Regions from separate parts of the Pasteurella sp. P03HT genome, predicted to be linked through region 2. Evidence: riboswitches for the same ligand, from Rfam matches in the RefSeq annotation. Region 2 holds a riboswitch; the other holds the start of a gene.
What was found. A riboswitch is a leader RNA that binds a small molecule or an ion and turns the genes downstream of it on or off. The one in region 2 is predicted to bind thiamine pyrophosphate.
Positions count from the first base shown of each region.

Region 1 (15,324 bases), on a different contig from region 2:
AAACCGCATTGGACAGCCTACTCAAGCCATTTCGTGAGCAAATTGAAGGCTTTCAAAAACGAGTGAATGAAATCCATTCCGAGTCAGTAAAAGGCAATGCGGGTTTAGAAGCGGAAATCAAAAAAGTGTTGGATATCGGCTTAAATATGTCGCAACAGGCGGATAATTTGGCTTCCGCACTAAAAGGGGAAAAGAAAACCTTAGGTAACTGGGGTGAGGTGCAATTAGCACGTGCGTTGCAATCAGCGGGCTTGATTGAAGGCGAACATTACGAAGCACAAGCGCATTTTAAAGACAGCGAAGGCAAACACAATTACCCTGATTTCATTTTGAATTTGCCTGATAAAAAACATTTGATTATCGACAGCAAAATGTCGTTGGTGGCGTATGAAAGTGCGGTCAATTCTGATGATGAAATGCTTCGTCAAAGCAAATTGCGTGAGCATATCAAAGCGATTAAAAACCACATTGACGACTTGTCACGCAAGGATTACAGCAACTTAATTGGAATGCGTAGCCCGAATTTTGTGCTTATGTTTATTGCGGTTGAGCCAGCTTATATTGAAGCAATGAAAATGGATCCAAGCCTGTTTAATTATGGCTATGAGAAGAACGTCATTATCGTTTCTCACACCACATTAATGCCGATTTTACGTACCGTCGCAAACTTGTGGCGTATCGAACGAGGCAATGAAGAAGCAAAAGAAATCAGTGCTCGCGCAGGGGAAATTTACAACCAAATTTGCGTGGTGGCAGAACGTCTTAGCAAGCTCGGTAGCACGCTGTCTACGGTGAGCTCTCACTACAACAACACCGTCACCGCACTTGTTGGTCAACAAGGCTTGGTAGGCAAAGTCGAACGCTTCAAAGACCTGTCCGCCAAAGCCAACAAAACAATGCCAAACGTGGAATTACTGCACAATGATGTAGAAGTCGAACGCTTGCAAGTGGTTAAAATTGAAGAAAAAATCGACAAGCCACAACCATAACATAAATTAATAACGTGACGAAGATCACATTTCTTTAACAAAAATCTTCTTTTTTTAGTAGAGTAATGTAGTCTTATCGCGTTTTAGTCGGGGTGCTTTACGTATCAATAAAACGTATGGCTGAGATGATACCCGTGAACCTGATACAGCTAATACTGACGTAGGAAACTAATTATGCGAACACTTTCATTTTCTTTGATTTTTTCAACTTCCTTATCTCGCTTATTCCTATTTCAACGCTAATTAATTTGTTGTTAATACAATGAATGCGGTTGAAATTCGTTCACTCACATTGACCTATAACCAAGAACCTTTGTTCTTAGGGTTTGATTTTGCGTTACCTAAAGGAAAGTGGACGAGTATTTTGGGCGCATCTGGTGTGGGGAAATCCACCTTGTTGCGCGCGATTGCAGGGCTTGAGAATGAAGCGAAAACACAAGGGGAAATTTGCTTTCCGCATAATGAAAAAATTAGTTATATGGCACAACAAGATGCGTTGTATCCTTGGTTGTCTGTCATCGATAACGTTCAATTAGCTCAACATTTAACCCATTCAAAAACACCAGAAACACAAGCCAAAGCACAGCAGTTGTTAGCTGCGGTCAAAATGGATATGCATCAACACAAGGCTTGTTATCATTTATCTGGTGGACAAAGACAGCGCGTCGCCCTTGCTCGCACGTTAATGCAAGAGGCGGACATCGTTTTAATGGATGAACCTTTTTCGGCATTGGACGCCGTCACCCGTTTGCAATTGCAAAATCTCGCTTGTGAGTTGCTGAAACACAAGACCGTTTTATTGATCACCCACGATCCGCAAGAGGCGATTCGATTAAGTGATGAAATCTATGTGTTACAAAATTATCCAGCGACACTTTCAGAAAAAATCACGCCCACAGGCATAGCGCCACGCGAATTAGTGCAAGATGATTTGTGGCAATTGCAGCAGCATTTACTCGCCCAGCTGATGAAAGGTGCGGAATAATGAAAATTAAAACGCTCCTTAAAGTCACGCTACTTTCATTATTATTGCTTGGATTATGGCAAAGTGCGGTCAGTTTTTTTGATGTTCCGCGCTATATGTTGCCACCACCCACCGAAGTTTTCGACCAACTCGCTAGCCGTTATGATTTATTGTGGGAGCACGCACAAGTAACCCTATTAGAAATCGGGCTAGGACTATTTTTAGGCGTTACATTAGGGCTTATTTCTGCTCTACTTTTGAGTTTATCACGCCATTTATCCGCATTTTTATTACCGTTATTAGTCATCTCGCAAGCCATTCCTGTTTTTGCGATCGCGCCGTTATTGGTGTTGTGGTTTGGCTATGGGTTAGCCTCCAAAATCGTCATGACGGTGCTGATTATTTATTTCCCTGTTACCGCCGCTTGTTATGACGGCTTACGCAACACGCCAAATCAATGGCTAGAGCTCGCAAAAACAATGAAAGTGCCACCACTTTCGATGTTATTTAAAGTGAGATTACCCGCTGCATTGCCTTCTTTTGCATCAGGTTTACGCATAGCGGTATCCGTTGCACCCATCGGGGCGATTGTCGGCGAGTGGGTCGGTTCATCACAGGGACTCGGTTATTTAATGCTCCACGCTAACGCACGAATGCAAGTGGATTTAATGTTCTCGGCGTTATTCGTTTTAATGCTAATGAGCTTGTGTCTATATTTCAGCGTGGATTATTTACTGAACAAATGGCTACCTTGGGTGAGATTCCTAAAATAACGCCTAAAAAAATCGAGAAGGAACACAACAATGTCAACAACACAACAACTTATCAACAATGCAGGGCAATATTGGCAGGATTATGTCCACCACCCATTTGTGCAAAAAATGGCAAATGGCACTTTGCCGAAAGCCTGCTTCCAACATTATTTGAAACAAGATTATTTATTCCTGTTTCAATACAACCGAGCGCTCTCATTGGGCATTTATAAAGCCGAAAATTTTGCTCAAATGAAAACGGCACACGAGGCAATTGGCGCATTGTTGCACGAAATTCAATTACATATTCAGTTCTGCGAAAGCTGGGGAATTGATGAAAAAACCTTATTCAGCACCGAAGAATCTGCTGCTTGCGTGGCTTACACACGCTATGTGTTAGACGCTGGAATGACAGGTGGTTTAGCAGAGCTTTATACCGCTATCGCACCTTGCGCTATTGGTTATGCGGTGATTGCAAAACACATCGTAGAAAGTGGCGTAAGTCCTGAAAACAACCCGTATCAAGCGTGGATTGATGCTTATTCAGGTGAGGAATTTCAAACTGCGGCACAAAACGCAATTGAAGCATTAGATGCGTTATGTGCCGGTTTAACTGAAACACAAATCGCCAAATTACAACAGATTTTTAATACCGCAACCCGTATGGAATCTGCATTTTGGCAAATGGGATTAGATTTAAGCTAACAAGAAAAAAGGAGACAAATAAATGCAAAACTTCGTGAAAAATACGCTTACAGTTGCGCTCGCAATGGGCGTCAGCCTTTCTGTATCGGCAAAAGAAAAATTAACGTTATTGCTCGATTGGTTTGTAAACCCAGATCACGCCGCCATTATCGTGGCACAACAAAAAGGTTATTTTGAGAAAAACGGCTTAGAGGTTGAAATTGTTGAACCTGCCGATCCTTCTCTACCGCCAAAATTAGTGGCAGCAGGTAAAGCGGATTTAGCCGTTGATTACCAACCACAATTACAAATCCAAGTGGCGGAAGATTTACCACTCACTCGTGTTGGTACGTTAGTGGCAACTCCATTAAACACGTTGATTGTATTAGAAAAAAGCGACATCAAAACCCTCGCAGATTTAAAAGGCAAAAAAATTGGTTATTCAGTGAGTGGCTTTGAAGATTCATTGTTAAAAGCCATGTTGAAATCAGCAGGTTTGACGGGCAAAGATGTGGAAATGGTGAACGTAAACTGGTCACTTTCACCGTCTGTGATTAGCGGTCAAGTGGACGCTGTAGTCGGCGGTTTCCGTAACTTTGAATTAAACCAAATGCAATTAGAAAAACAACCAGGTCGCGCGTTCTATCCAGAAGAAAACGGTGTGCCGGTATATGATGAGTTAATTTTAGTGGCAAACAAAACCTCAATGCCAAAAGAGAAAATTAGCAAATTTTTAACCGCACTTGAGCAAGCCACCATTTACACCATGAACCACCCTGACGATGCGTGGAAATCATTCGTGGCATACAAACCAAAAGAATTAGACAACGACCTCAACCGTTTAGCGTGGAAAGATACCTTACCTCGTTTAGCATTACGCCCAAGAGCATTGGATGGTCACCGTTATGAAAGAATGGCGGAATTTTTGAAAGAAAATGGCTTAACGAAAGTGGTTAAACCGTTGAGTGATTACGCGGTAGAAGTGAAATAATTTTTATTCGATATCGGGTTTCGCCCGATGTGCGACCTACTTTTTCTTTGCTTGTGCAAAGTAAAAGTAGGCAAAAAGAAAGCACACCCCGACTAAGTTGCTTAACCTCATTCCAAAGAAATTTTTTAAACGAAAAATAAGTTGTCTTCGCTTTGCTACGCAACCTTATTTTCCTAAAAATTTCTTTTTCATTCGGGCAACTTACACGGGGACCCCATTTTATTACGAAGGGAAATAAAAGTGCGGTGTTTTTTATAGAAAAAAATATTTGAATAACGCACTTTGAGCTCCCTTCTTTGCCGCCTTTGTGAAGTTGAATTTGTAGGAAAATTTTGCCTGTTTGAGCGTAGCGAGTTCAAAATTTTCAGTAAAGCAAATTCAATAGAACAAAGGATTCAAGGCAAAGCAGGGTCGCCTTTCTTTTGGTTACTTTTCTTTGGCGAAGCAAAGAAAAGTGACAATCAATGCAAAAGAAAAAGTAGGTCGCACATCGTGCGAAACCCGATAGAACTAAACTGATAAAACTAAAACATCACAAAACAGAAGTACAACCAACATGCTAAAACCAAAATACCTACAAAAAATCAAATCCCAAAACCCTCTCATCCACAACATCACCAACGTAGTGGCGGCTAACTTCTCTGCAAATGGATTGCTTGCGATTGGGGCTTCGCCGTTAATGTCTGCTGCGATTGAAGAAATGGACGAAGTACCACGCATTAGCAATGCACTGGTGATTAATATCGGCACCTTAATGGGAAAAGAAGTGGCGGCGATGGTGTTAGCGGGACAAACAGCTAACCAAGTGGGTATTCCAGTGGTGTTAGATCCTGTGGGTGTCGGTGCAACCAGTTTCCGTAAACAAACGGTCGCAACGTTATTAAAAGCAGTGAAGTTTGCGGCAATTCGTGGCAATGCGGGGGAGTTAGCAACAATTGCAGACGTGGACTGGCAAGCGAAAGGCGTGGACGCTGGCAAAGGCAATGCGAACGTTGCAGAAATCGCACGTATTGTGGCTGAAAAATATCATTGTGTCGCGATGATCAGCGGTGCAACGGATTATTTAAGTGACGGCAAACGCCACGCGCAAATTCACAATGGCACACCATTATTTCCGAAAATTACGGCATCAGGTTGCTTATTAAGTGCGGTTTGTGGCGCATTCTTAGCAGTGGCTAAGCCTGAAGAATATTTTGATGCCATGGTTGAAGGTTGCACCACTTATGCCCTAGCTGGCGAATTAGCTGCTGAACAGTTAAGTGATACACAACACGGACAATTTTATGTGGGCTTATTAGATCAATTAGCCAACATTTCCCCAGAACAAGTTTCACAATTAGCGAGAGTGTCTTATGAGTAATATTGCACAAGCCTTAACCATCGCGGGCTCTGATAGCGGTGGCGGTGCGGGTATCCAAGCGGACTTAAAAACCTTCCAAATGCGTGGCGTGTTTGGTACTTCGGCAATTACCGCAATTACTGCACAAAACACGTTGGGCGTATTTGACATTCACCCGATTCCATTAACGACGATTGAAGCGCAGTTGAAGGCGATTGCGGACGATTTCCACATTTCAGCGTTTAAAATCGGTATGTTAGGCACAGCAGAAATTATCGAATGTGTGGCGAATGCATTGAAAAAATACCACTTTGGTAAAATGGTGTTAGACCCAGTAATGATCGCAAAAGGTGGTGCACCATTATTACAACAAAATGCCGTGAATGCGTTGAAACAGCATTTAGTGCCCATAGCAGAAGTGATTACGCCAAACTTACCCGAAGCGGAAGCGTTAACCGGCATTAAAATTGTGGACGATAAGACCGCACTTGAGGCAGCAACCTTATTACAACAAATGGGCGCAAAAAATATCGTGATTAAAGGTGGTCACACTGAAGATTCACAAAGTACCGTTTGTCGTGACTGGATTTTCACCCCAACCGAAACATTTTTCTTAGACAGCCCTCGTTTCCCAACGAAACATACGCACGGTACAGGTTGTACGTTCTCGGCTTGTCTAGCGGCGGAATTAGCGAAAGGCAATTCTGTTGTTGATGCAGTGAAAACTGCGAAGGCTTTCATTACAGCAGCAATTAGTGACCCGTTAAATATTGGTCACGGACACGGTCCGACAAACCATTGGGCCTATTCCAAAGTGGAAAAATAAGTCTCATTTGCACAAAAGTGCGGTCAAAAAACACAACATTTTGAAAGGATGGATATGAACAACATTGAACAAGCAATGCGATTGTATTTTATCGCAGGCACACAAGACTGCCCGAATACAGGGGGAGATCCTGCTGAAAATCTATTAGGGATTTTAGAACAGGCGTTAAAAGCAGGGATCACCTGTTATCAATTTCGCGAAAAAGGCAAAAAGTCCTTACAAGATCCCGCAAAAGTGAAAGAACTTGCGATGAAATGTCGCGATCTTTGTCGTCAATATAACGTGCCTTTTGTGGTGAATGATGATGTACAGCTGGCGATTGAAATTGGGGCTGACGGCATTCACGTTGGGCAAACAGATATGGCAGTCGCTGATGTTGCCGCACTTTGTCATAGCAAATGTTTTATCGGCACCTCCGTCAATACCCTTGAGCAAGGGCTTGCCGCACAAGCGAACCCGCTTATTGATTATTTCGGCACTGGCCCGATTTTCCCAACCCAATCGAAAGAAGATCCCAAACCTGTTGTGGGGGTCGAATTCGTTTCTACGATTCGCCAAAATGGGATCGATAAGCCAATCGTGGCAATTGGTGGAGTCACTGCTCAAAGCGCAAGTGAACTACGTCAACGTGGCGCCAATGGCATAGCTGTTATTTCCGCTATCGCACAATCCACCAACATCGCAAAAACCGTTCAGGAGTTGCTAGGGAATGCGTAATCATCCTCGCCAAGTTGCCGTTGCGACAATGGTTGGCACAGCAATTGAGTATTTTGATAATTATATTTATGCCATGGCAGCGGTATTGGTTTTTAACCATCAATTTTTCCACAGTGCTGATCCTGTTAGCAATGAACTTGCTTCCTTGTCTACTTTAGCACTTGCATTTTTTGCCCGTCCTTTTGGTGCCATGCTATTCGGACACTTCGGTGATAAAATTGGACGTAAAAAATCCCTGATCGCGTCATTATTATTAATGGGCGTTTCCACTGTCTCTATTGGTTTATTACCGAACTATGCCGACATTGGCATTTGGGCAACGGTGCTGCTTTGTCTCTGCCGTGTTGGTCAAGGCATTGGCTTAGGGGGAGAATGGGGCGGCGCTGCTTTAGTTGCCATAGAAAATGCCCCAGCAGAAAAACGAGCCTGGTACGGTATATTTCCACAACTGGGGGCGCCAGTTGGCTTGCTCTTAGCAAATGGCGCATTTTTCGCAGTAGGGAACATTTTTGGGCAAGATGCGTTAGTCGAATGGGCGTGGCGTATTCCATTTATTGCCTCTGCTGTGTTAGTGATCATCGGTTGGTATGTCCGTGCTAAAATCCATGAAAGTGCGGTCTTTTCTGAAGTAGAAAAACAAGGTAAAACCCACAGGTTCCCAATCAAAGCGGTCTTTACTCAACACCTTAAGCCCTTTATGACCAGTATCTTTCTAGCGACCGCGGGTTATGTGCTGTTCTATATTTTGGCGGCATTTGCTCAAATCTACGCGAAAAGCCCAACGACCCTTTCTGCTGCTGGGCACCCCATGGGTCTAGGCTTACAGGCGAGTACCTTTACTGCTTTTTTATTGATCACCTCAGTCATTTTCGGGTGCTCAATTGCTTTTTCTGGCATTTACGCTGACAAAATTGGGCGGCGTCGTTTAATGCAATATGTCAGCATCGCGACACTGATTTTTGGGCTTACCTTACCGATCTTTTTAAGTGAAGGTACCCCTGCTAGCGTATTTGCATTTTTAGCCATTGGATTCATGATTATGGGAATGTCTTTTGGTCCGATGGCCGTGTTGTTGCCCGAATTATTTCCAACAGAAGTCCGTTATTCTGGGGCATCCATCGCTTACAATTTTGCTGGAATTTTAGGGGCAAGTGTCGCCACCATTGTCGCGATGAAAATTAATGCGAACTTTGGTTTAATTGGCGTAGGCTTGTACCTTGCTGCAAATGCGTTGATTTCGTTGATTGCGGTCACGCAAATTACTGAAACAAAACAATGTGATCTGCAAAATATTTGAGACAACATGGCGTGTGATTGCACACCTAAAGCCGATCACACGCCGTTATCTACTGGCAGAAAAATAAATTGAATTTTCCGAAAAAAACAGGTAATTTTCACCCCTCTTTTCACTCTATTCTGATCTAACAACATGGAACAACATACTCAACAGCAACCTGCTAACACTAAACACAAATCTGCGCGCTATAAGTCGCGCCCACGTCATGCCCCAAATATCATCAGCCAAATTATTTTTGCTAGCCGTTGGTTACAGCTCCCAATTTACTTAGGATTAATTGTTGTACAAGGTATCTATGCCTATAAATTTATGAAATCCTTGTGGGAATTAATGACTAACCTACAAACAATGGATGCCAACATGATCATGCTTGCCGTACTCAATTTAATTGATGTGGTCATGATTGCCAATCTATTGGTGATGGTCATTGTCGGAGGATATGAAATCTTTGTCTCCAAACTACGTACAAAAGATCACCCAGATGAGCCTGAATGGTTAAGCCATGTGAATGCCTCTGTGTTAAAAGTGAAATTATCAATGTCAATTATCAGTATTTCCTCTATTCACTTGTTACAAACTTTTGTGAATGCTGCCAATATGGAGGAAAAAACCATGATGTGGCAATTATTGCTCCACTTAGGTTTCTTAGTCTCTGCGGTTGCTATGGCATACACAGATAAAATTCTTTATAGCACCAATCATAAAGGGCATTAACTCCTTACTCGTGACATAATACACCGACCTTCAATTTGCGCTGCAGATTGAAGGTTTTCTTTTTTCTCTAGGTTGGGTTACCTCAAAAACGATCAAACAATAAACGACTCAGACTACACGTCATAACCTCGTTTTCATCTCATATGGTCAGTACAATTGTGCCAAATATTGATTATCCTTTAAAAGCAAAATAGAGTAGAATAATGCGTAACTATAAGTCTTAATTCACTGAGGAGTAAATCATTATGGCAACTCGTAAAGAACTGGCAAATGCGATCCGTTTTTTAAGTATGGATGCAGTGCAAAAAGCAAAATCTGGTCACCCTGGTGCGCCAATGGGCATGGCAGATATTGCAGAAGTATTATGGCGTGACTTCTTAAAACACAATCCAACGAATCCAAAATGGTTCGATCGCGACCGTTTCATTCTGTCGAATGGTCACGGTTCAATGTTAATTTATAGCCTATTGCATTTAACAGGTTATGATTTGTCTATTGATGATTTAAAACAATTCCGTCAATTACATTCTAAAACACCAGGTCACCCTGAATATGGTTATGCACCAGGTGTTGAAACTACCACGGGTCCTTTAGGTCAAGGTATCACCAACGCTGTAGGTTTTGCGATTGCTGAAAAAACCTTTGCCCACCAATTTAACCGCCCAGGCCACGACATCGTTGACCACTATACTTACGTATTCTTAGGTGACGGTTGCTTAATGGAAGGTATCTCACACGAAGCGTGTTCATTAGCGGGGACTTTAGGTTTAGGCAAATTAATCGCATTTTACGATGACAACAACATCTCTATTGATGGTCACGTTGACGGTTGGTTCACTGATGATACACAAAAACGCTTCGAAGCTTATGGCTGGCACGTAATTCCTGCAATTGATGGTCATAACCCAGATCAAATCATTGATGCAGTGAAAAAAGCACAAGCAGAAACCAACAAACCAACATTGATCATTTGTAAAACGATCATTGGTTTCGGTTCACCAAATAAATCAAACTCACACGACTGTCACGGTGCGCCATTAGGTGATGAAGAAATCGCATTAACCCGTAAAGCATTAAATTGGGATCACGCACCATTTGAAATCCCAGCAGATATCTATGCGGAATGGGATGCAAAAGCAAAAGGTGATAAAGCAGAAAAAGCGTGGAGCGAAAAATTCGCAGCTTATGCGAAAGCGTATCCTGAATTAGCGGCAGAGTTCACTCGTCGTGTAAACGCGGAATTACCAGCAAACTGGGCAGCAGAATCACAAGCATTCATCGAAAAATTACAAGCTAACCCAGCAAGCATTGCAAGCCGTAAAGCATCTCAAAATGCAATCGAAGCTTACGCAAAATTATTACCTGAATTTTTAGGTGGTTCAGCTGACTTAGCAAGCTCAAACTTAACCTTATGGTCAGGTTCAAAACCAATTCGTGCAGTTGAAAACGCAGACGGTAACTACATCAACTACGGTGTACGTGAATTCGGTATGTCTGCCATTATGAACGGTATTGCATTACACGGTGGTTTCATTCCTTACGGTGCAACGTTCTTAATGTTTATGGAATATGCACACAACGCAGTGCGTATGGCAGCATTAATGAAACAACGTTCATTATTCGTTTACACCCACGACTCTATCGGTCTTGGTGAAGACGGTCCAACACACCAACCCGTTGAGCAAACTTCAGCATTACGCTTAATTCCAAATCTTGAAACATGGCGTCCTTGTGACCAAGTGGAATCTGCAGTAGCGTGGAAAGCGGCAGTTGAACGTAAAGATGGCCCAAGTGCATTAATCTTTACTCGTCAAAACTTGGCACAAATGGACCGCACTTCTGAGCAATTAGCCAATGTTGCACGTGGTGGTTATGTATTACGTAACTGCTGTGAAAAAGGTGACTGCCCAGATCTAATCTTAATCGCAACGGGTTCTGAAGTCGAATTAGCGATGAAAGCAGCGGATGTGTTAGATGCAGAAGGCGTGAAAGTACGCGTTGTTTCTATGCCAAGCACAAACGTGTTCGACAAACAAGATGCGGCATATCGTGAAAGCGTATTACCAAGCAACGTGACTAAACGTGTGGCGATCGAAGCGGGGATTGCTGACTTCTGGTACAAATATGTTGGCTTTAACGGTCGCGTCGTGGGGATGAATAGCTTCGGTGAATCAGCACCAGCGGATCAATTATTCAAGCTCTTCGGCTTCACCGTAGAAAACGTTGTGGCGAAAGCAAAAGAAATTCTTTAATCTGAATTTTAGCTAAAACTAACTCTGCACGTTATTTGATTAACGTGCAGAGTTTTTTATGCTTGATTTAAGCAAGTGGCTAAACATGATCACGCCTTTCATCATTCAATGCACTCTCTTCACCTTTGTACGCTGATTTTTTATTTCAACACCACATTTTCTATTCTAAAAACTAAAAAACGTCCAAGCCTTTTGCTGTTTTATTAGGCAGTACCACATGATTTTTAACTTTTGTTGTTTTTTAAACAAAAACACTTGCTTTTGTCCAACTGATCTTGTAATTAAGTAACCTTATTCAAACACAATATTATTCACTTTTTTATATAAGGAACAGGTTATGCAAAACGTTGGTTTTATCGGTTGGCGTGGAATGGTGGGATCCGTATTAATGGATCGTATGCAAGAAGAAAATGACTTCGTGAACATCAATCCCGTCTTTTTTACCACATCACAAGCAGGTCAAAAAGCACCAACATTCGCGGGCAAAGAAGCGGGTGAGTTGAAAGATGCATTTGATATCGCAGAACTACAAAAATTAGATATTATCGTGACTTGCCAAGGTGGTGATTATACCAATGATGTGTATCCAAAATTACGCGCAGCAGGCTGGAACGGTTATTGGATTGACGCAGCGTCTGCACTGCGTATGGAAAAAGAGGCGATTATCGTGCTTGACCCTGTGAACCAAAATGTTATCAGCGAAGGCTTGAAAAACGGCATTAAAACTTACGTTGGCGGTAACTGTACCGTGAGCTTAATGTTAATGGCATTAGGTGGTTTATTTGAGCGTGATTTAGTGGAATGGGTATCGGTAGCAACTTACCAAGCGGCAAGTGGTGCAGGTGCGAAAAATATGCGTGAATTGTTAGTGCAAATGGGTCAACTTGAAGAGAGCGTAAAAGCGGACCTTGAAAACCCTGCATCATCAATTTTAGACATTGAACGCAAAGTGACTGCAAAAATGCGTGGTGATTTACCAATCGATAACTTCGGTGCGCCATTAGCGGGCAGCTTAATTCCTTGGATCGACAAACTTTGGGAAGACGGTCAAACCAAAGAAGAATGGAAAGGTTATGCTGAAACCAACAAAATTCTTGGTTTAGATGACAGCCCAATTCCAGTGGACGGTTTGTGTGTGCGTATCGGTGCATTGCGTTGCCACAGCCAAGCCTTCACGATCAAAATGAAAAAAGATTTACCGCTAGAAGAAATCGAGCAAATTCTTGCAAGCCACAACGAATGGGTAAAAGTCATTCCAAATGATAAAGAAACCACATTACGTGAACTCACACCAACCAAAGTCACGGGCACCCTTTCTGTCCCAGTTGGTCGCTTACGCAAACTCAAAATGGGACCTGAATATTTAGCGGCATTCACTGTCGGTGACCAATTATTATGGGGAGCCGCAGAGCCACTTCGTCGTATCTTGAAACAATTAGTGGCTTAATGGTCAGACTTTAAATCATCGCAAACGTGCGGTCAGTCACAAACGCCTGTGGAAACTGACCGCACTTTTTCTATTTTTTCTCCAGTCATGCACTGTCCGCTTACCCGCCCTTGATATTTCACCCCCCGTTTCGTTGAAATATGCTATGATGGCATCTATGCTGAGTTTTCATTTAGAGTAGCCTATGATCGAACGCGAACCTCATTTTACCCACTTTGCTTTAGCTGAATTGCATCCTTTTGCTGCACAGTTCCCACTGCAAGATGTAAAAGGGAAAAAAGGGGTACGCATTACTTATCGCCACTTCGTTCAAGATACGCCAACCGAACGTAAATTAATGATTTTGGTAAATGGACGTGCAGAAAATTTACTAAAATGGACAGAGCTGGCGTATGACTTTTATCAACAGGGATACGATGTATTAGTCTTTGACCATCGTGGTCAGGGATATTCACAACGTTTACTCAAAGATCATGACAAAGGCTATATCGATGAGTTTCGCTTTTATGCGGATGATTTAGCCATTTTATTAGCAAAAATCACCTCGTTATATTCCTATCAATGTCAACACCTCCTCGCGCATTCACTGGGGGCACTGATTAGCACTTACTATCTGGCGAATTATGATCATCAAGTAAACCGTGCTGTATTTTCTGCACCATTTTATGGCATTCCGCTACAGCATTCCTTACGCGATGAACTGATCATTAACTTGATGATGTTATTCGGACAAGGCACACGTTATGTCTTTGGTAAAGGGCGATATAAACCTGCGGATTTAGATAAAAATGATCTCAGTTGCTGTCGTACCAGAATGAAATGGATGAACCGCATCAATCGCCGTCACCCACAAATCCATTTAGGCGGACCGACTTTCCGTTGGGTGCATTTATGTTTCAATGCGATTAAAAAACTGCCAAACATTTTGCCACGTATTGAAATTCCAGTTTTAATTTTACAGTCAGAAAAAGAAAAGATTGTCGATAATCAATATTTAGAAAAATTGACTGCACTTTTACCACAAGGCAAGCTCGTACAAATTGCACACAGTAAACACGAAATTTTATTTGAACGTGACCCGATTCGAGATGCGGCCTTAAAGCAAATTTATCAATTTTTTAATGAAAACCGCGCCAAATCAACACACCCAATGCGGTAAACACGAGACAACCCACCACATGTAATGATACAACAGCCATGGCTTCGAGCCACTTCTGTTGCAACACATTTTCGATCACTTCCGCACTGAAAGCAGAAAAGGTCGTCAGGCTTCCCAAAAAACCAGTGACTAAAAATAAACGCCATTCGGGTGACAAGGTGGGGAATTGCCAAAACACGGCTAATGCCACTCCAATGAGTAAACAGCCAAGATAATTGGCGACTAACGTCCCTACCGAGAAACACGCCAACAACGGATTGAGCAATATACTCAATCCATATCGACACAGTGCCCCCAATGCTGCACCAAGACTAATGAGTAGACAATTTTGTAATAGATTCATCGCACAACGATCTCACTGGAGATTATCAATTCCTCAAAGGTCAAATAGATGACGAAGATAATTGGCAACGGATTCCTGTGCATTCAATCCGATCACTTCCAAATGCGGACATGCTGCTTTCAAACGTGGATCAGCGTTCTCCATTACACAGCCTTTCCCGACTTGGCTTAACAACTGCACATCATTCATGCCATCGCCAAAAGCAAGGCAGTGTTGCATATCATAATCACGACTGGCCAAAACACGTTCTAACGCACTGGCCTTAGAAACATTTTGATTCATCACTTCCAAGCAAACAGGAGTAGAATACGTAATGCTAGTACAATCGCCATAAACCGCTCTTAAATGCAGTTCTAATTCGACTAAATCCTGCGGCTCACGTCCAATAAAAAACACTTTCTCAGTATCACGTCCATGATGTTGAGCAAAATCCACTACTTCGTACATGAATCCTGAATCTTGATGATATTTACGTAACTGCGGGACATCAACGTTAATAAACCAGTCATCGCCTTGATAAGTATTCACGCAAACACGCTGACGATCAAAAGGTAGATTCATAATCTCAAATGCGGTGGATTCAGGTAAATAATTACGTACTAATAAGTTACCTTGTAAATCTTGTGCTCTTGCACCATTTGACGTAATCATGACCGCATGTTCAATATTCACTTTTTGTAAAATAGGCAATAGATCAACATGATTACGGCCCGTTGCCAACATCACGTCTATCCCTTTAGCCGCGAGTTTTTGTAAGGTATCAATCGTAAAGTCACCAATAACATGATTGGTATTTAATAGCGTCCCATCAAGATCTGACACAATGGCACGAAAAGGAAAAGGCTGCATA
Region 1 is NZ_JBSIUM010000002.1:100,033-115,356, forward strand. It holds gene rmuC (DNA recombination protein RmuC) at 1-989, shown strand, start outside; TPP riboswitch at 1,068-1,173, shown strand; gene ACWIT3_RS02665 (ABC transporter ATP-binding protein) at 1,252-1,974, shown strand; gene ACWIT3_RS02670 (ABC transporter permease) at 1,974-2,726, shown strand; gene tenA (thiaminase II) at 2,757-3,410, shown strand; gene ACWIT3_RS02680 (ABC transporter substrate-binding protein) at 3,433-4,380, shown strand; gene thiM (hydroxyethylthiazole kinase) at 4,937-5,740, shown strand; gene thiD (bifunctional hydroxymethylpyrimidine kinase/phosphomethylpyrimidine kinase) at 5,733-6,545, shown strand; gene thiE (thiamine phosphate synthase) at 6,600-7,262, shown strand; gene ACWIT3_RS02700 (MFS transporter) at 7,255-8,559, shown strand; gene ACWIT3_RS02705 (TIGR00645 family protein) at 8,692-9,273, shown strand; gene tkt (transketolase) at 9,519-11,525, shown strand; gene asd (aspartate-semialdehyde dehydrogenase) at 11,863-12,972, shown strand; gene ACWIT3_RS02720 (alpha/beta fold hydrolase) at 13,160-14,131, shown strand; gene crcB (fluoride efflux transporter CrcB) at 14,091-14,474, opposite strand; gene ACWIT3_RS02730 (Cof-type HAD-IIB family hydrolase) at 14,508-15,323, opposite strand.
Region 1: it holds a riboswitch for thiamine pyrophosphate, as region 2 does, so the genes downstream of both, ACWIT3_RS02665 (ABC transporter ATP-binding protein) here and thiB (thiamine ABC transporter substrate binding subunit) in region 2, are expected to answer to the same signal.

Region 2 (15,324 bases):
GCCTCTTTCATCCCTTCGTCTGGCGAGGTAATAAACGTTGGTAAATAGCTTGTCGTACCTGATTTTAAGTTGGTTTCTTGCATGATTTCTAAGGTTCTGACGTTAATTTCTTCATTAAACATCACGCCACCACAGCCATTTAATTGTAGATCAATAAATCCCGCGGTGAGATTATTTCCTTGTAAATCAATGGTTTTCATATCTTTTGGTAATTGTTCAACAGGTACAATGGCATGAATTTTATCACCATCTACGACAACAGCTTTACCATAGATTACGTCTTGTGCAGTATAAATAACCGCATTAATTAACGCATACATTGTTGTTCTCCTTATTTCACACTATTAATGGCACGGGCTTCTAATTCTGTGAAATACTTCACTGTTTTCACTTTGAGTTCTTGTGTTGAAGGTTCATCACAAACAATGATTGCTTTACGGTGCATTTGCAGTGCACTCACTGTCCATAAATGATTAATGCTCCCTTCCACTGCAGCTTGTAGTGCCAGCGCTTTGTTATACCCCGTGACTAAAATCATCACTTCTTCAGCATCCAGTAATGTGCCAACGCCGATAGTTAAAGAATATTTTGGGACGTTATTCACATCATTATCAAAAAAGCGTGAATTTGCGATGAGGGTGTCTTGTGTAAGCGTTTTTATACGAGTGCGAGAAGAAAGCGATGAGGCAGGTTCGTTAAACGCAATATGTCCATCTACTCCCACTCCTCCCATAAAGAGATGAATCTTACCGTAAGACTTAATTTTGTCCTCATAGCGTTGACACTCTGCTTCATGATCGTCGGTATTGCCATCTAAAATATTGATATTTTTTTCTTGAATATCAATATGATCGAAAAAGTTTCTATACATAAATGCGTGATAACTTTCTGGATGCTCTTTTGGTAGCCCAACATACTCATCCATATTAAATGTCACCACATGTTTAAAGCTCACTTCACCCGCTTTATTTAACGCAATTAATTCTTGGTAAGTTTTTAATGGTGTCCCACCTGTTGGTAGACCTAATACAAACGGGCGGTCTTCTGTAGGCTGAAAGTGATTAATGCGATCAACGATATAACGGGCAGACCATTTTGCGACTTGTTCAGCATTGTGTAATGGAATTAAACGCATGACTTATTACCTCTTTTGTATGTAAATTTGTATGTAAAACAACGCATAAAGAAAGTTTTTCACTCGCTGTTAACAATTTGACTAGAAGACATCAAATTATTATCAAAATATGGAGTTTTATTTTTTTGCATTATAAAATAAGTTATTTTAAATAGCTAATAGAAAGTGATCTGACTAGAATATTTAGTGATGAAAATCACAAAAATCAGAGTTTTAATTTGCAATAGAAATTTATCGGCATATAGTTACAGCAATTGAGAAAACGTTTACGATCTTCTCAATACTATCCAAATAAAAAAATAAAAGGAGTTCCTATGAGTGTGCTAAGTTACTTACAAAGAATTGGGCAGGCATTAATGGTTCCTGTTGCCGCCTTGCCTGCAGCGGCGATTTTAATGGGGATTGGTTACTGGATTGATCCGAATGGTTGGGGTGGCGAAAGCCAATTAGCCGCATTCTTGATCAAGTCTGGTGCCGCGATTATTGATAACATGGCGATACTGTTTGCGGTGGGTGTCGCATTTGGTATGTCAAAAGATAAACATGGTTCTGCCGCACTTTCTGGTTTAGTCGGTTTTTTAGTGGTGACCACCCTGCTTTCTCCTGGTGCTGTTGCTCAATTACAAGGTATTGCTGCAGACCAAGTGCCTGCTGCGTTTGGTAAAATCAATAACCAATTTATTGGTATTTTAGTTGGTGTCATTTCAGCAGAACTCTATAATCGTTTCCACCAAGTTGAATTACCGCCTGCATTAGCGTTCTTTAGTGGTAAACGTTTAGTTCCAATCGTGACGTCTGTTGTGATGATCATTGTGTCTTTCATTTTAATGTACTTATGGCCAGTGATCTTCAACGGTTTAGTAGGCTTTGGTAAATCCATCACAGATATCGGGGCGACAGGTGCGGGTATCTATGGTTTCTTAAACCGCTTATTAATCCCAGTTGGTTTACACCATGCACTAAACTCTGTGTTCTGGTTCAACGTTGCAGGTATCAATGATATCCCTAACTTCTTAGGCGGTGCGCAATCTCTTGCAAATGGTACGGCTGTACTAGGTGTGACTGGTATGTACCAAGCAGGTTTCTTCCCTGTAATGATGTTTGGTTTACCTGCGGCAGCATTAGCTATTTATCACAGCGCTAAACCAGCGAAAAAAGCACAAGTTGCGTCATTAATGATTGCGGCTTCATTAGCTTCATTCTTTACAGGGGTCACTGAGCCATTAGAGTTCGCGTTCATGTTCGTTGCACCAGTGCTTTATGTGATTCACGCGTTATTAACAGGTTTATCTGTCTTCATTGCTGCTTCAATGCAATGGATGGCAGGATTCGGTTTCAGTGCTGGTTTTGTTGATATGGTTTTATCTTCACAAAACCCACTTGCAACACAATGGTATATGCTATTAGTACAAGGTCTTGTGTTTGCAGTGATTTACTATGTCATCTTCCGTGCCGCAATCAAAGCATTCAACTTAAAAACGCCTGGTCGTGAAGACGATGAAGTGAGCGTTGAAGTGAAAAAAGATGCTTCTCGTGAAGAACGTGCTGCTAACTTTATTGTTGCATTAGGGGGGAAAGATAATTTCCAAACTATCGACGCTTGTATCACACGCTTACGTTTAGTGCTCAATGATCGTAATAAAGTGAATGAAGAACAATTAAAAGCACTGGGCTCAAAAGGTAATGTCAAATTAGGTGACAATGGGTTACAAGTGATCCTTGGACCAGAAGCTGAACTTGTTGCCGATGCGATTAAACAACAAGTCAAAATGTAATCTTTTATTTACTTAAGCGTTAACAAAAAACACACTCAGATTTGAGTGTGTTTTTTTATAGCTAAATACGAAAGGTCATCTTTTTATGGTGGGGAAAACAGATCGCCTCCCCCTATATCTGTAAAATTTTTTAGCGATAGACCGCTCTTTACATAATATTAATCTTCTGCACGATAACGGTTTTCTTCCGTTTCTGGTTCTAAATCTAATTTCGCCATTAATAATTGGTCGCCATCTTCTTCTGGATTGCCCGTGACTAACAATTTATCGCCATAGAAAATGGAATTTGCGCCCGCCATAAAGCACATTGCTTGCATTTCTTCAGACATTCCTTGACGACCCGCGGATAATCGCACATAGCTTTTTGGCATAGTAATGCGAGCAACCGCAATCGTACGTACAAATTCTGTCCAGTCTAATTCTGCTGCTTCTGCTAATGGCGTGCCTTCCACTTTCACTAATTGGTTAATGGGTACCGATTCTGGTTGTGGATCTAAATTTGCAAGGCTTGCGATTAAACCCGCACGCTCTTTACGGGTTTCGTTCATACCGACGATCCCACCACAACATACTTTTAAGCCCGCTTTGCGCACTTTGCCTAAGGTGTTGATACGGTCATCAAACTGGCGAGTACCAATCACATTGTGATAATGCTCTGGAGCGGTATCTAAGTTATGGTTGTAATAATCTAAACCCGCCTCTTTCAACTCTTCCGCCATACCGTCTTGTAATAACCCAAAAGTTCCACACGTTTCTAAACCTAGGGCTTTTACTGCTTTGATAATTTCAGTAATTTTCGCCACATCTTTTGGTTTTGGACCACGCCAAGCTGCGCCCATACAAAAACGCCCTGCGCCACGTGCTTTGGCAATTTTCGCTTTCTCGACAATCTCATCAATTTCTAATAATTGCTGATTTTGTACGCCTGTTTGATAACGAGCAGACTGCGGACAATAACCACAATCTTCAGGGCAACCACCCGTTTTAATCGACATTAAAGTCGATAATTGAATCGCTTTTGGATTAAAGTGTTCACGATGCACTTGCGCTGCACGATAGACTAAATCCAAAAAGGGCGTTTCAAATAACGCTTCCACTTTACATACAGACCAATATTCCAAAGAAGGATGTGGGGTTAGGGTTTTTACTTGAAAAGATGTTGCTATTGTCATAGTTGTTTTCCGTTTTTTTATACCGCAAAAGTGCGGTCTATTTTCCATTAAAACTGTGAATTTCAAAGAGATAAATCACTGATCCTACCATTCTCAATTTGAATGATACGATCCACTTTATCTTTCACTTCACTTAACTGATGTGTCACCATCAACAAAGTCAATTTTTTGTCGTCACATAACGTCAAAAGTAAATTCAACATTTCAGCACGCAATTCAGGATCGAGTGCAGAAAAAGGCTCATCTAATAATAAAATCGGTTTATCGCGTAATAAACAACGTGCCAATGCCACACGTTGTTTTTGTCCACCTGATAAATTTTTTGGCGATTGGGCTAATAATTTGCCTAACCCCACGGCATTTGCCACTTGCTCCACTTGTTGTGTTTCAAGTGCAGTCAATTTTAAGCTAGGTTTTAACCCCAAAGCGATATTTTGCGCCACAGTTAAATGCGTAAATAAATTATTTTCTTGAAATAACATGGATACAGGGCGTTGATGTGGCAAGGTGTCGGTATGATTTTCATCGTTTAACCAAATCTCACCTTGTGCGGCAAATTCAAAGCCCGCCAATAAATTCAATAAGGTGCTTTTGCCCGAGCCACTTGCGCCCACAATGGCGACTTTTTGTTGAGCTGGAACAGACAAATCAAACCAGAAATCTGCATTTTTATATTGAAAATGAACTTGTTCTAATTTAATCATTGTTCTCTTCCTTTTGTCGCTCAATCACCACAAAGATCAACATACATAACATCAACAGAATAAACGCCGTGACTGAGGCTTCTTGGCTACGATAATGCCCAAGTTGCTGATACAGCAAATGAGGCAATGACGTAAAATCTTGGCTACCAAATAACGCAATCGCCGTAAAATCACCGAGCGATAATGCACAAGCTAATGCAAAGGCATATTGTATTGGGGCACGTAACTGATTCCACTCAATTAACTTAACACGCTGCCAGCCTTGAATATTCAAAGACTCACATAATTTTTCATAATAAATCATATTGTTATACATTGGCACCGCTAAAATGCGTAATACAAAAGGCATTGCCATCAAGGCGTTACAGCATACCACAACTGCAAAAAGGTGTAATGTTGAAAAATCAACCTCACGCAGCTGAATAAATAACCCTATCGCTAATACCAGTGTAGGAATGGCGAGAATCATCGTCCCAATACTCAGAATACTTTGAGATAATACGGGATAATGTAACCAAGCCAAGCGCCTTGCTAATAACAATAATGCAACGGACATCAACACCGCCAGTAATGCCGATGTTGGCGCAATCACAAACGAAAAGCCTAATGCACGCCAAAGTTGTTCACTTGCCCATAAGCTGAAAAACTTGCCTGAAAAAAAGGCGGAAACCAACGTGTTAAACAAAGGCAACAACACAAACAAACTTGCCACAACAATCAAAAAAATTTGCCAGATTTGCACCGCACTTGATTGTTTGTCTTGCCAATAATTTTTGTTATGCAACACGGTGGCAGGCGCTTTGCCCCACAAGCTACTTAACGTAAATAACGCAAAGCAAATCACAAACTGCAACAACGCAAATAATGCGGCTTTCGGTAAATCAAATTCAAATAAAATCGCTTGATAAATAGCCACTTCTAAAGTGGTATATTTCGGTCCACCACCTAAGGTTAACACGATCGCAAAGCTCGTGAAACAAAGCATAAAAATTAAGGTGAAAACAGAAAAAACTTGCTGGCGTAAATAAGGCAATTCAATCAAGCGGATAAATTGCCAACCACGTAAATTCAGTTGTGCTGCAAGCTGGCGCTGTTGAACAGGAATGCTTTGCAAACTTTGTAAAAACATTTTGCAAGCCAGTGGAATATTAAAGAAAAGATGCGCGATTAAAATACCAGTTAAGCCGTAAATATTGGGTGTCCAATCGCTTCCGAAAAATGTACTGATTTTTGCTAACCAACCTGAACCACCATACACGCCAAGCAAACCAAAAATTGCCACCAAAGACGGTAAAACAAAGGTGAGAGAGAATAATTTAAGAATAAATCGCTTGCCTTTGAAGTGTTGATAAAAAAAGGCGCGAGCCACAAGAAAACCAAAGAAAACGGATAATAACGCAGACAAAAACGCTTGCCACAAGCTAAAGGTTAAAACGTGATGCAAATACTGATCACTGACAAGCTGTTGCCAGCCATAATCCCCTTGTGCAGAAAAAAGTGAAAATAAGGCACTGCCGCAAAATAGCAGCAAAAATGCAATTACAAAAATTCCGCCCACGTAATGCGATGGGCGGAACGTCTGATGGAAAAAACGCATTGGCATTATTACAACATTACTTTGTTAATGTTGCCTGCCATACTGCAATCCAGTTTTTAAGCTGTTCTGCGGTCACTTTGCTAGTATCTAACACTTTTTCTTTCAATTGTTTTTCTTTTAACGCATCAAAGTGCGGTTCAATTTTGCCATTAATCACAGGCAACATCACATTGCTGGTCACTAAATGCTGTTGTGCTTCTGGTTGCACTAAAAAGCTTAAGAAATGATCGGCACAAGCATTTTTACGATCAATCACTTTTGCCGCAGTTTCAACTTGTAACACGCCACCCTCGGCAAATTCAGTCGCCACGTATTGATCTTTTTGCTCAAACACTAGGTGATACAATGGCGATGTGCTGTAACTTACCACGAAATCCGCTTCGCCTTTTAAGAATGCACCGTAAGTATCAGACCAACCTTTACCCACAGTAACAGTATGTTTCGCTAACGATTTCCACGCATTTTCTACTTCATTTTGCGGATACACGCTGTTCATCCAAATCAATAAACCACGTCCAACGCTACTGGTGCGTGGATCTTGATAAATTACTTTCAAATCTTGGCGTTCAACTAATTCTTTTAAACTTTTTGGTGGATTTTGTACTTTCGTTTTGTCGTAAATAAAGGCGAATTGTCCAAAATCATAAGGCAGGAAAGTTTGATTTTTCCATTCAATTGGCAGTGAAAGTTGCGCTAAATCCACATTATTTTTTGTAAATAAACCGCTCTTTTCCGCTTCTTCTAATGCATAGTTATCAAGACCAACAACCACATCTGCTTTTGTTTTTTTGCCTTCTAAGCGTAAACGGTTGAACATTGTGCCTGAGTCACCGAATGCAGTGAAATTCACTTGGCATTGTGGATGCGCTTTTTCGAATGCGGCTTTCACTTTTGGACCTGCGCCCCAATCTGACGTAAATGAATCATAAGTATAGACATTCACTGCTTGGCTTTGTGCAAATACAGAAACAGAAAAAGTGGAAAGTGCGGTTAACAATAAAGACGTTTTTAATTTAGACATTGTGTCCTCTCTTGTGATTTCACCAAAAAAGTACACAGCAATAATGACTGTTAGTTTCCTACGTCAGTATTAACTGCTTCAGGTTCACGGGTATTATCTCAGCTTGTTGCAAGCACCCCGACTAAGTGGCTAAGTCTATAATATTTTGATCCAGCAGGACAAGGCTTATTTCTCACACGATTCCGTCTTTTTCTTCATTTTCTGCAAAATAAAACATAAAAAACATTCAAAATTAACGCACAAAATCGCAAAATTCCTGCAGTGAAAGACAAGATTTTATGCTAAAGTCTGCATGTTTTGTGCTGATTTGATAGGATTGCCTATGTCATTTCCCTTTGCTCAATTTGATGCTAAATTAACCGAACTTGCTCAATTACTGATTGTCCATTTTCCAGAACAATACGATGCTACGCTTTTCCAACAAATTGAAAAGGAAAAGACAGATCGTACTCGTCCAATTGGACAGTTGCAGTATGCGATAGCGCTCTCCGATTTTTTCAGCGAAGTCCTACAAAAATACCCGCACTTTTTACACCAGTGTTGGCAATCTCCCCCATCCTTTGCAGAATGCAGTGACTATTCCCCCCGTCTCACTCAATTACTGAGCGCAGTCGACGCTGAACCGCATTTTTATGAAGTGTTACGCGCGTTCCGTCATCAAGAATTAGCAAAATTGAGTTTTTGTCAAAGCTTAAACTTAGCGACAGTCGAAGCAATTTTTATTCGTTTATCTCAATTAGCAGAAAGCCTAATTATTGGCGCACGGGATTGGCTCTATGCACGCGCCTGTGAAGAAATGGGCACCCCCATTGATGAGATGGGAAATCCACAACAACTGTATATTTTAGGTATGGGGAAATTGGGGGGCTTTGAACTCAATTTTTCTTCCGATATTGATTTGATTTTTACCTATCCAAGTAATGGCGAAACAGTCGGTACACGACGTGCGGTTGATCATGCGAAGTTTTTTACGCGTTTAGGACAGCGCTTAATTCACGCTTTAGACCACTATACTGCAGATGGTTTTGTATACCGTACCGATATGCGTTTACGCCCTTTTGGCGAAAGTGGCGCGTTGGCGTTGAGTTTTAATGCGCTAGAACAATATTACCAAGAACAAGGGCGCGACTGGGAACGTTATGCCATGATAAAAGGGCGCATTTTAGGGGCTCAAGCAACAGATCCTCATGTGAAAACCCTACAACAACTGCTCCGCCCTTTTGTGTACCGTCGCTATATTGACTTCAGCGTGATTCAATCGTTGCGTGAGATGAAAGGTAAAATTGAACGTGAGGTACGCCGTCGTGGTTTAGTCGATAATATCAAATTGGGCGCAGGTGGGATTCGTGAAATCGAATTTATCGTACAAGTCTTTCAATTGATTCGAGGTGGACGAGAAAGGGGACTACAACGTCATGAACTACTAGCCCTACTCCCTGAGCTTGCTAAATTAGATCTGATTTCCGTTCAACAAAAAGTGGATCTCCAACAAGCCTATTTATTTTTACGTCGTACAGAAAATGTGCTGCAAGCTATCCATGATCAACAAACTCAGCAATTACCTGAACAGGAAATCGATCGTTGGCGTTTAGTCGAAGCAACACGTGCTTTTACTCAATGGGACCTACACGGGAAACCCGAACACGTCACCTATCCGATCTCTGATTGGGCAAGCTTTTATCAGGTGTTAACCCAGCACCAACAAAAAGTGCGAGCAGTTTTTAATACGTTAATTGGCGAAGAAAAAGAAGAAAACCATGACAATACACACGCTTGGTATGATTTTTTAGACGCTGATTTAGATGAGCAAGATATTGAACAGATGTTAGCTGAAAATCATGTACATGAAGCGGATACTGAACAAATCATTCATACTTTACTGCAATTTCGTCACGATTTATTACGTCGCCCAATTGGCGCACGTGGTCGCGAAGTCCTCAATCAGTTGTTACCGATTCTACTTCAGCATATTTTTTCCCATCCTGCTTATCACACTCTGTTACCGCGACTACTGAATATTGTGGAAAAAATCGTCACGCGGACCACTTACCTCGAATTATTACTAGAAAATCCGCAAGCCTTGACCCAGTTGATTGAATTATGTTCAAAATCCAAGTTGATCGCGGAACAAGTCGCCCGCCATCCAATCTTGCTTGACGAGCTTTTGGATCGCAAAGCATTAGTCAATCCCCCTCCACATGATCAATACCAAAGTGAATTGCGTCAATATTTGCTCCGTTTGCCGCCAGAAGATGAAGAACAGATCATTGATGGGCTACGTCAATTTAAACAAACTGCCCTATTACGTATTGCCTCCGCTGATATTCTCGGCGCTTTGCCCGTGATGAAAGTCAGTGACCATTTGACATTTTTAGCAGAAGCGATCCTTGACGTTGTCGTGAATCTGGCTTGGCAACAAGTCAGTGCGCGTTTTGGCACTCCTGCACATTTAGCGGAAAATGAAAAGGGCTTTGTCGTGGTCGGATATGGCAAATTAGGTGGGATTGAACTCGGGTATAAATCTGATTTAGATCTCGTTTTTCTCTATCAATCGGCAGAAAACAGCCAAACTGTCGGGGCAAAACGTAGCATCGACAGCCATCAATTCTATTTACGCTTGGCACAAAAAATTATCAGTATTTTTAGCATGAATACCTTTGCAGGCGTGTTATATGATGTCGATATGCGTTTACGCCCTTCTGGCGAATCAGGATTATTATGCAGTTCGCTTACGGCTTTCCAGCATTACCAATTACATGAAGCATGGACTTGGGAAAAACAAGCCTTGGTACGTAGCCGTGCAGTATATGGTGACCCTCGCTTATGTGAACAATTTGAAACCATTCGTCAAACCGTCCTTTGTACAGCACGCGATCTGAATACGCTCAAAACAGATGTCGTGGCGATGCGTCAAAAAATGTATGAACACCTTGCTCACAGTAAAACAGGGACCTTCAATATCAAAACCGATCGTGGTGGCATTACGGATATTGAGTTCATTGCACAATATTTAGTTCTTGCCAATGCACCACAGCATCCAGAATTGGCAGTATGGTCAGATAACGTCAGGATTTTTGATGTGATGGCTGAAAGTGCGGTCATTTCTGAAGAAGTCGCCACACAATTAAAGGCATGTTATGTGACATTGCGTGATCGTATTCATCACCTCAACTTATTAGGTGAGCCATCTGTTGTGTCTGATCAAGAATTTCAATCTGAACGCGCGTTGATCCATCACTTATGGACAAATTTATTTGCAAATTAACATTAGACAAAAAAGAGGCATGCCTATGCCTCTTTTCTTTTGTGTTGATAACAGCTGTTATTCATTCATCAAATTGGCTTCAACAAACATTCGCATCTCCTTAACCACTTTTTCCACTAATTGTTGGCGATCATCCTGCTCATAATCTTTGCCAATCTGGAATACGCCCTCCTCAATTTTTGCTAACAGATACTGAATCACATCGTCATCTGTTCTTACGCCATCAAACAGTAAAAGCGTATTAATTTCCGTATGAGAAAGTTGCAAGGTATTGCCAATAAAATTAGATAAACTCACCATCGGTCTATCTGTTGTTAAATAGTATTCCAAATAATGCCGATATACTGCTTTCAATTTCAGCTTGTCTGTTGTTTTAATTTCAATTGGTCTGGCGTAAAAATCAAGATGCTGATTATACATTTCCAATAAAATTGACGAATAGCCTTCGTCTTGATTATCCGCAAAATAACGGTCAATAAACGCGGACACATTGATCACTTGAGGATGAATTTCTTTTAACTTCATCATAACTTTTGAAGTAGACTCATTCCCTAAATTCGCCCTGATATATAATTTATCCATATGTGCTGTCTTGATCGTGCGGGAAATATTACATTTTTCTTTATTGGCACGGTGTGTCACAATACTGGTTCTAAATTGTCTATTTAATAAATAGTCATAGTATTGTTCTTTATGTAAATGATTATCTCCACACTCTATATCCAGCTTCTCGATAATCTCATCGTTTTTAAAAATCGGAAACGTTGCCCCAAGCGTCGAATCACAAATATGCGCGAGTCCATATTGTGCGAGTAAAGCATCAAACTCATGCAGATAAAAAGGCTGGTTATCTTCTTCAAAGTATTCATGGTAAAGATAATGCTCATCCTTGCTTTCTACCCCCTCTGCAATTTCTTTTAACACCGAGTTATCTAGCAAATGTTCTGCGAAAAATGCCGCCGTTCCTTTAGCGTAAGCCACTTTTTCTAATGGAGGCAAGGAGGCAAGCTGATTTTTCTCTAGCTGATTCACTCGGAATGTCATGATCTCCTTTAACACCTCTAATGATTTCCAGCCTGGATAGGTATTATAAGAAATTGTGGCGGCGCCATTTTCTGCTAAGTGCGATTGGATCAATTCCAGAATTTTTATACGAACGGATTCGGGTACCCAACTGAACACACCATGACAAATGATGTAGTCAAACTTTGTTGACGTATTTTCAAAAAACGAGATATCTTGGCAGTGTAGTGTAACGTTGTTTAATCCCAACTGTTGAATAATTTGTTTTCCGCCTTCAATTTGTTTTTCAGATAAATCCACCCCTGTAAAATGCGCGTCGGTATGTAACAACGCACTACAAATCAAATTGCCACCAAACCCACAGCCGATTTCTAATACATTCGCGTACTGAATATCTGGTGTCTCAAAACCAAGTAATGCTAATACCGCTTTTTGCCGTTCAGGCAAAGTATGTGAAAAGCCTTTGGAAATATAAGGCAACTCATTGTAGCTTGCTTTAATTAATTCTATTTTTTCCATGTGATACGTTATTTCAATTTAAATTGCAGCCAATATACTTAACGATTGATTGACATCGCCATACGGATATAACTATGACGGGGTCCACAAATCGCCATCGAGTCAGTCATAATATTTTCTGGAACGGTAATACCGTAAAAGCCTGCATCACCGATAGGGGATATATCTACTCCCGCCATTTTACTATTTAACGCAATTTGTCGAATCATTGCTTCATACTTATGCTTTCTTTGATGCGTATTAAGTAAAGAATGGGCGCATTGTAGCAAGGCAGGATAGCGAAAGAAAGTATAGCATGGGATATATACTGAGCTGAAAAGTAAAAGTGCGAGTGACCACTCGCACTTGCTCATTATTTTTATGCATTAAAACGTTAACTCACGATCGCCGTTTTCATCGTGACCTGTTAAATAGGAATGTTGTATACCCACGATGGGGAAATCATCTGTACGTTTTACTTCAAACATTTTGTTGGCAACCCATTGGCTATTTTGCCAGCTCCAAACAGTCCCCGTAAATTCACGGAAATTCACTTCTGGATCAAAGTTCGTCACAAAATAACACCCATGGCGACCTGCATTAATATTAATAATATCGATACTGTCGACGCTATCAAATTCGTGCTTGACCGCATAAGCCGCATAAGCATTCACGACGCCAAGATCAAAGCCCGCGCTTAAAATTGCCGTGATCTGATTTTGTTGACATAACTCACGACGTTTCCATTTTTAGTGAATAAATATGCTAAAAATATGTCATAGTGCAAAAACAGGCTTTTTTTGCTAAAATCTTGGGCAATTTTGACAGTCAACCTATCATTTACTATGACAACTACTTATTCTGCGAATGAAATAACCGTTTTAAAAGATCTTGAACCCGTCCAACTACGTCCAGGGATGTACACCGACACCACTCGCCCCAACCATTTAGGTCAAGAAGTCATCGATAATAGTGTGGACGAAGCATTGGCAGGACACGCGACGAAAATCGAAGTGATTTTACATAAAGATCAATCACTTGAAGTCATTGATAACGGCCGTGGTATGCCAGTGGATATTCACCCTATCGAAAAAGTGTCTGGTGTGGAAGTGATCCTCACTAAATTACACGCTGGGGGAAAATTCTCCAATAAAAACTATGCGTTTTCGGGTGGTTTACACGGCGTGGGGATCTCGGTGGTTAATGCGTTGTCTGAACGTGTTGATGTGACGGTCAAACGCAACGGTGAAGTCTATAAAATTGCTTTTGAAAACGGCGTTAAAGTCGAGGAATTAGAAGTCATCGGCACTTGTGGACGACGTAATACAGGCACGACCGTCCACTTCAAACCCAATCCAAAATATTTTGATAGTGACAAATTCTCGGTTTCTCGCTTACGCCATTTATTGCGTGCAAAAGCAGTACTTTGTTCGGGCTTAGAAATCAAATTCATCGATAAAGTCAACAACACTGAAGATGTTTGGTTATATGAAGATGGTTTATCTGATTATTTAAGCGAGGCGGTAAATGGTTTACTGACCTTACCTGAATCACCTTTTATTGGTGATTTTAAAGGGGACAAAGAAGCAGTGAGCTGGGCATTATTATGGTTGCCAGAAGGTGGTGAATTATTGGGCGAAAGCTATGTCAACTTGATCCCAACTATTCAAGGCGGAACACACGTCAACGGACTCCGTCAAGGCTTACTCGATGCCATGCGTGAATTTTGTGAATTTCGCAATCTTCTGCCACGTGGTGTCAAATTAACGGCTGACGATATTTGGGAACGCTGTGCTTATGTGCTCTCAGTTAAAATGCAAGATCCCCAATTTGCAGGACAAACTAAAGAGCGTTTATCTTCTCGTCAAAGTGCGGTCTTTGTGAGCGGCGTTGTGAAAGATGCCTTTAGTTTATGGCTAAACCAAAACGTACAACAAGCAGAACAACTGGCAGAAATGGCGATTAGTTCAGCACAACGCCGTTTACGTGCATCGAAAAAAGTGGTGCGTAAAAAATTAGTCAGCGGTCCTGCACTGCCGGGTAAGCTTGCCGATTGTAGCCAACAAGATTTAGAAAAAACCGAATTATTTCTGGTGGAAGGTGACTCGGCGGGCGGCTCTGCAAAACAAGCACGCGATCGTGAATATCAAGCAATTTTACCTTTACGCGGTAAAATTTTAAATACGTGGGAAGTATCATCTGAACAAGTGTTATCGTCAACCGAAATTCACGATATTGCAGTGGCGTTAGGAATTGACCCCGACAGCGACGATCTTTCGCAATTACGTTATGGTAAAGTCTGTATCCTCGCCGATGCGGACTCTGATGGTTTGCACATCGCAACCCTATTATGCGCCTTATTCCTCCGCCATTTCCCAAAACTGGTACAAGACGGTCACGTTTATGTTGCCATGCCGCCCCTCTACCGCATTGACTTAGGCAAAGAGGTTTTCTATGCCTTAGATGAGGGTGAAAAAGAGGCGATTTTAGACCGTTTGAAAAACAAAAAAGGCAAACCAAACGTACAACGTTTTAAAGGCTTAGGTGAAATGAACCCGATCCAATTACGCGAAACTACAATGGATCCCAATACTCGCCGTTTAGTTCAGCTCACTTACAACAAAGAAGAAGATAATGATGCTGAAACCTTAGAATTAATGGATATGCTACTCGCTAAAAAACGCTCAGAAGATCGCAAAAACTGGCTACAAACCAAAGGCGATCAAGTGGATTTAGCGGTCTAAATTTAGACGTTGCGTGACAACAACAAAGCGCAAGTAAAATAAAGTGCGGTCTTTTTTAGACAAATTTTAAATATTTATGAACAACTTTACTTGAACTTTTTCCCCTTATTTTTCGCCGTAGCGGTTGCGTCAACTTTTGAGAATAACTTTCCTTGTTTGAGCTTGTAATGCAAGCGAGTTTGGAAAGTTGATTCCAAAAGTTAGCAATAAGCGTAGGAAAAAGAAAAATCAGGGGCGTGTTTCTTTTGCCTACTTTGCTTTGCACGAGCAAAGAAAAGTAGGTCAAACATAAAATTAACCCAAAAAACCAAAACAACATTATGAACACAATCAACTACGAAGGCATTGAACAAACCCCATTACGCGAGTTCACTGAAAAAGCCTATCTCA
Region 2 is NZ_JBSIUM010000005.1:119,636-134,959, reverse strand. It holds gene nagA (N-acetylglucosamine-6-phosphate deacetylase) at 1-320, opposite strand, end outside; gene nagB (glucosamine-6-phosphate deaminase) at 332-1,135, opposite strand; gene nagE (N-acetylglucosamine-specific PTS transporter subunit IIBC) at 1,450-2,910, shown strand; gene bioB (biotin synthase BioB) at 3,069-4,082, opposite strand; gene thiQ (thiamine ABC transporter ATP-binding protein) at 4,145-4,786, opposite strand; gene thiP (thiamine/thiamine pyrophosphate ABC transporter permease ThiP) at 4,779-6,389, opposite strand; gene thiB (thiamine ABC transporter substrate binding subunit) at 6,400-7,404, opposite strand; TPP riboswitch at 7,443-7,534, opposite strand; gene glnE (bifunctional [glutamate--ammonia ligase]-adenylyl-L-tyrosine phosphorylase/[glutamate--ammonia-ligase] adenylyltransferase) at 7,727-10,669, shown strand; gene ACWIT3_RS05680 (methyltransferase regulatory domain-containing protein) at 10,727-12,211, opposite strand; gene ACWIT3_RS05675 (DUF7916 family protein) at 12,250-12,420, opposite strand; gene ACWIT3_RS05670 (hypothetical protein) at 12,577-12,864, opposite strand; gene parE (DNA topoisomerase IV subunit B) at 13,036-14,934, shown strand; gene parC (DNA topoisomerase IV subunit A) at 15,255-15,324, shown strand, end outside.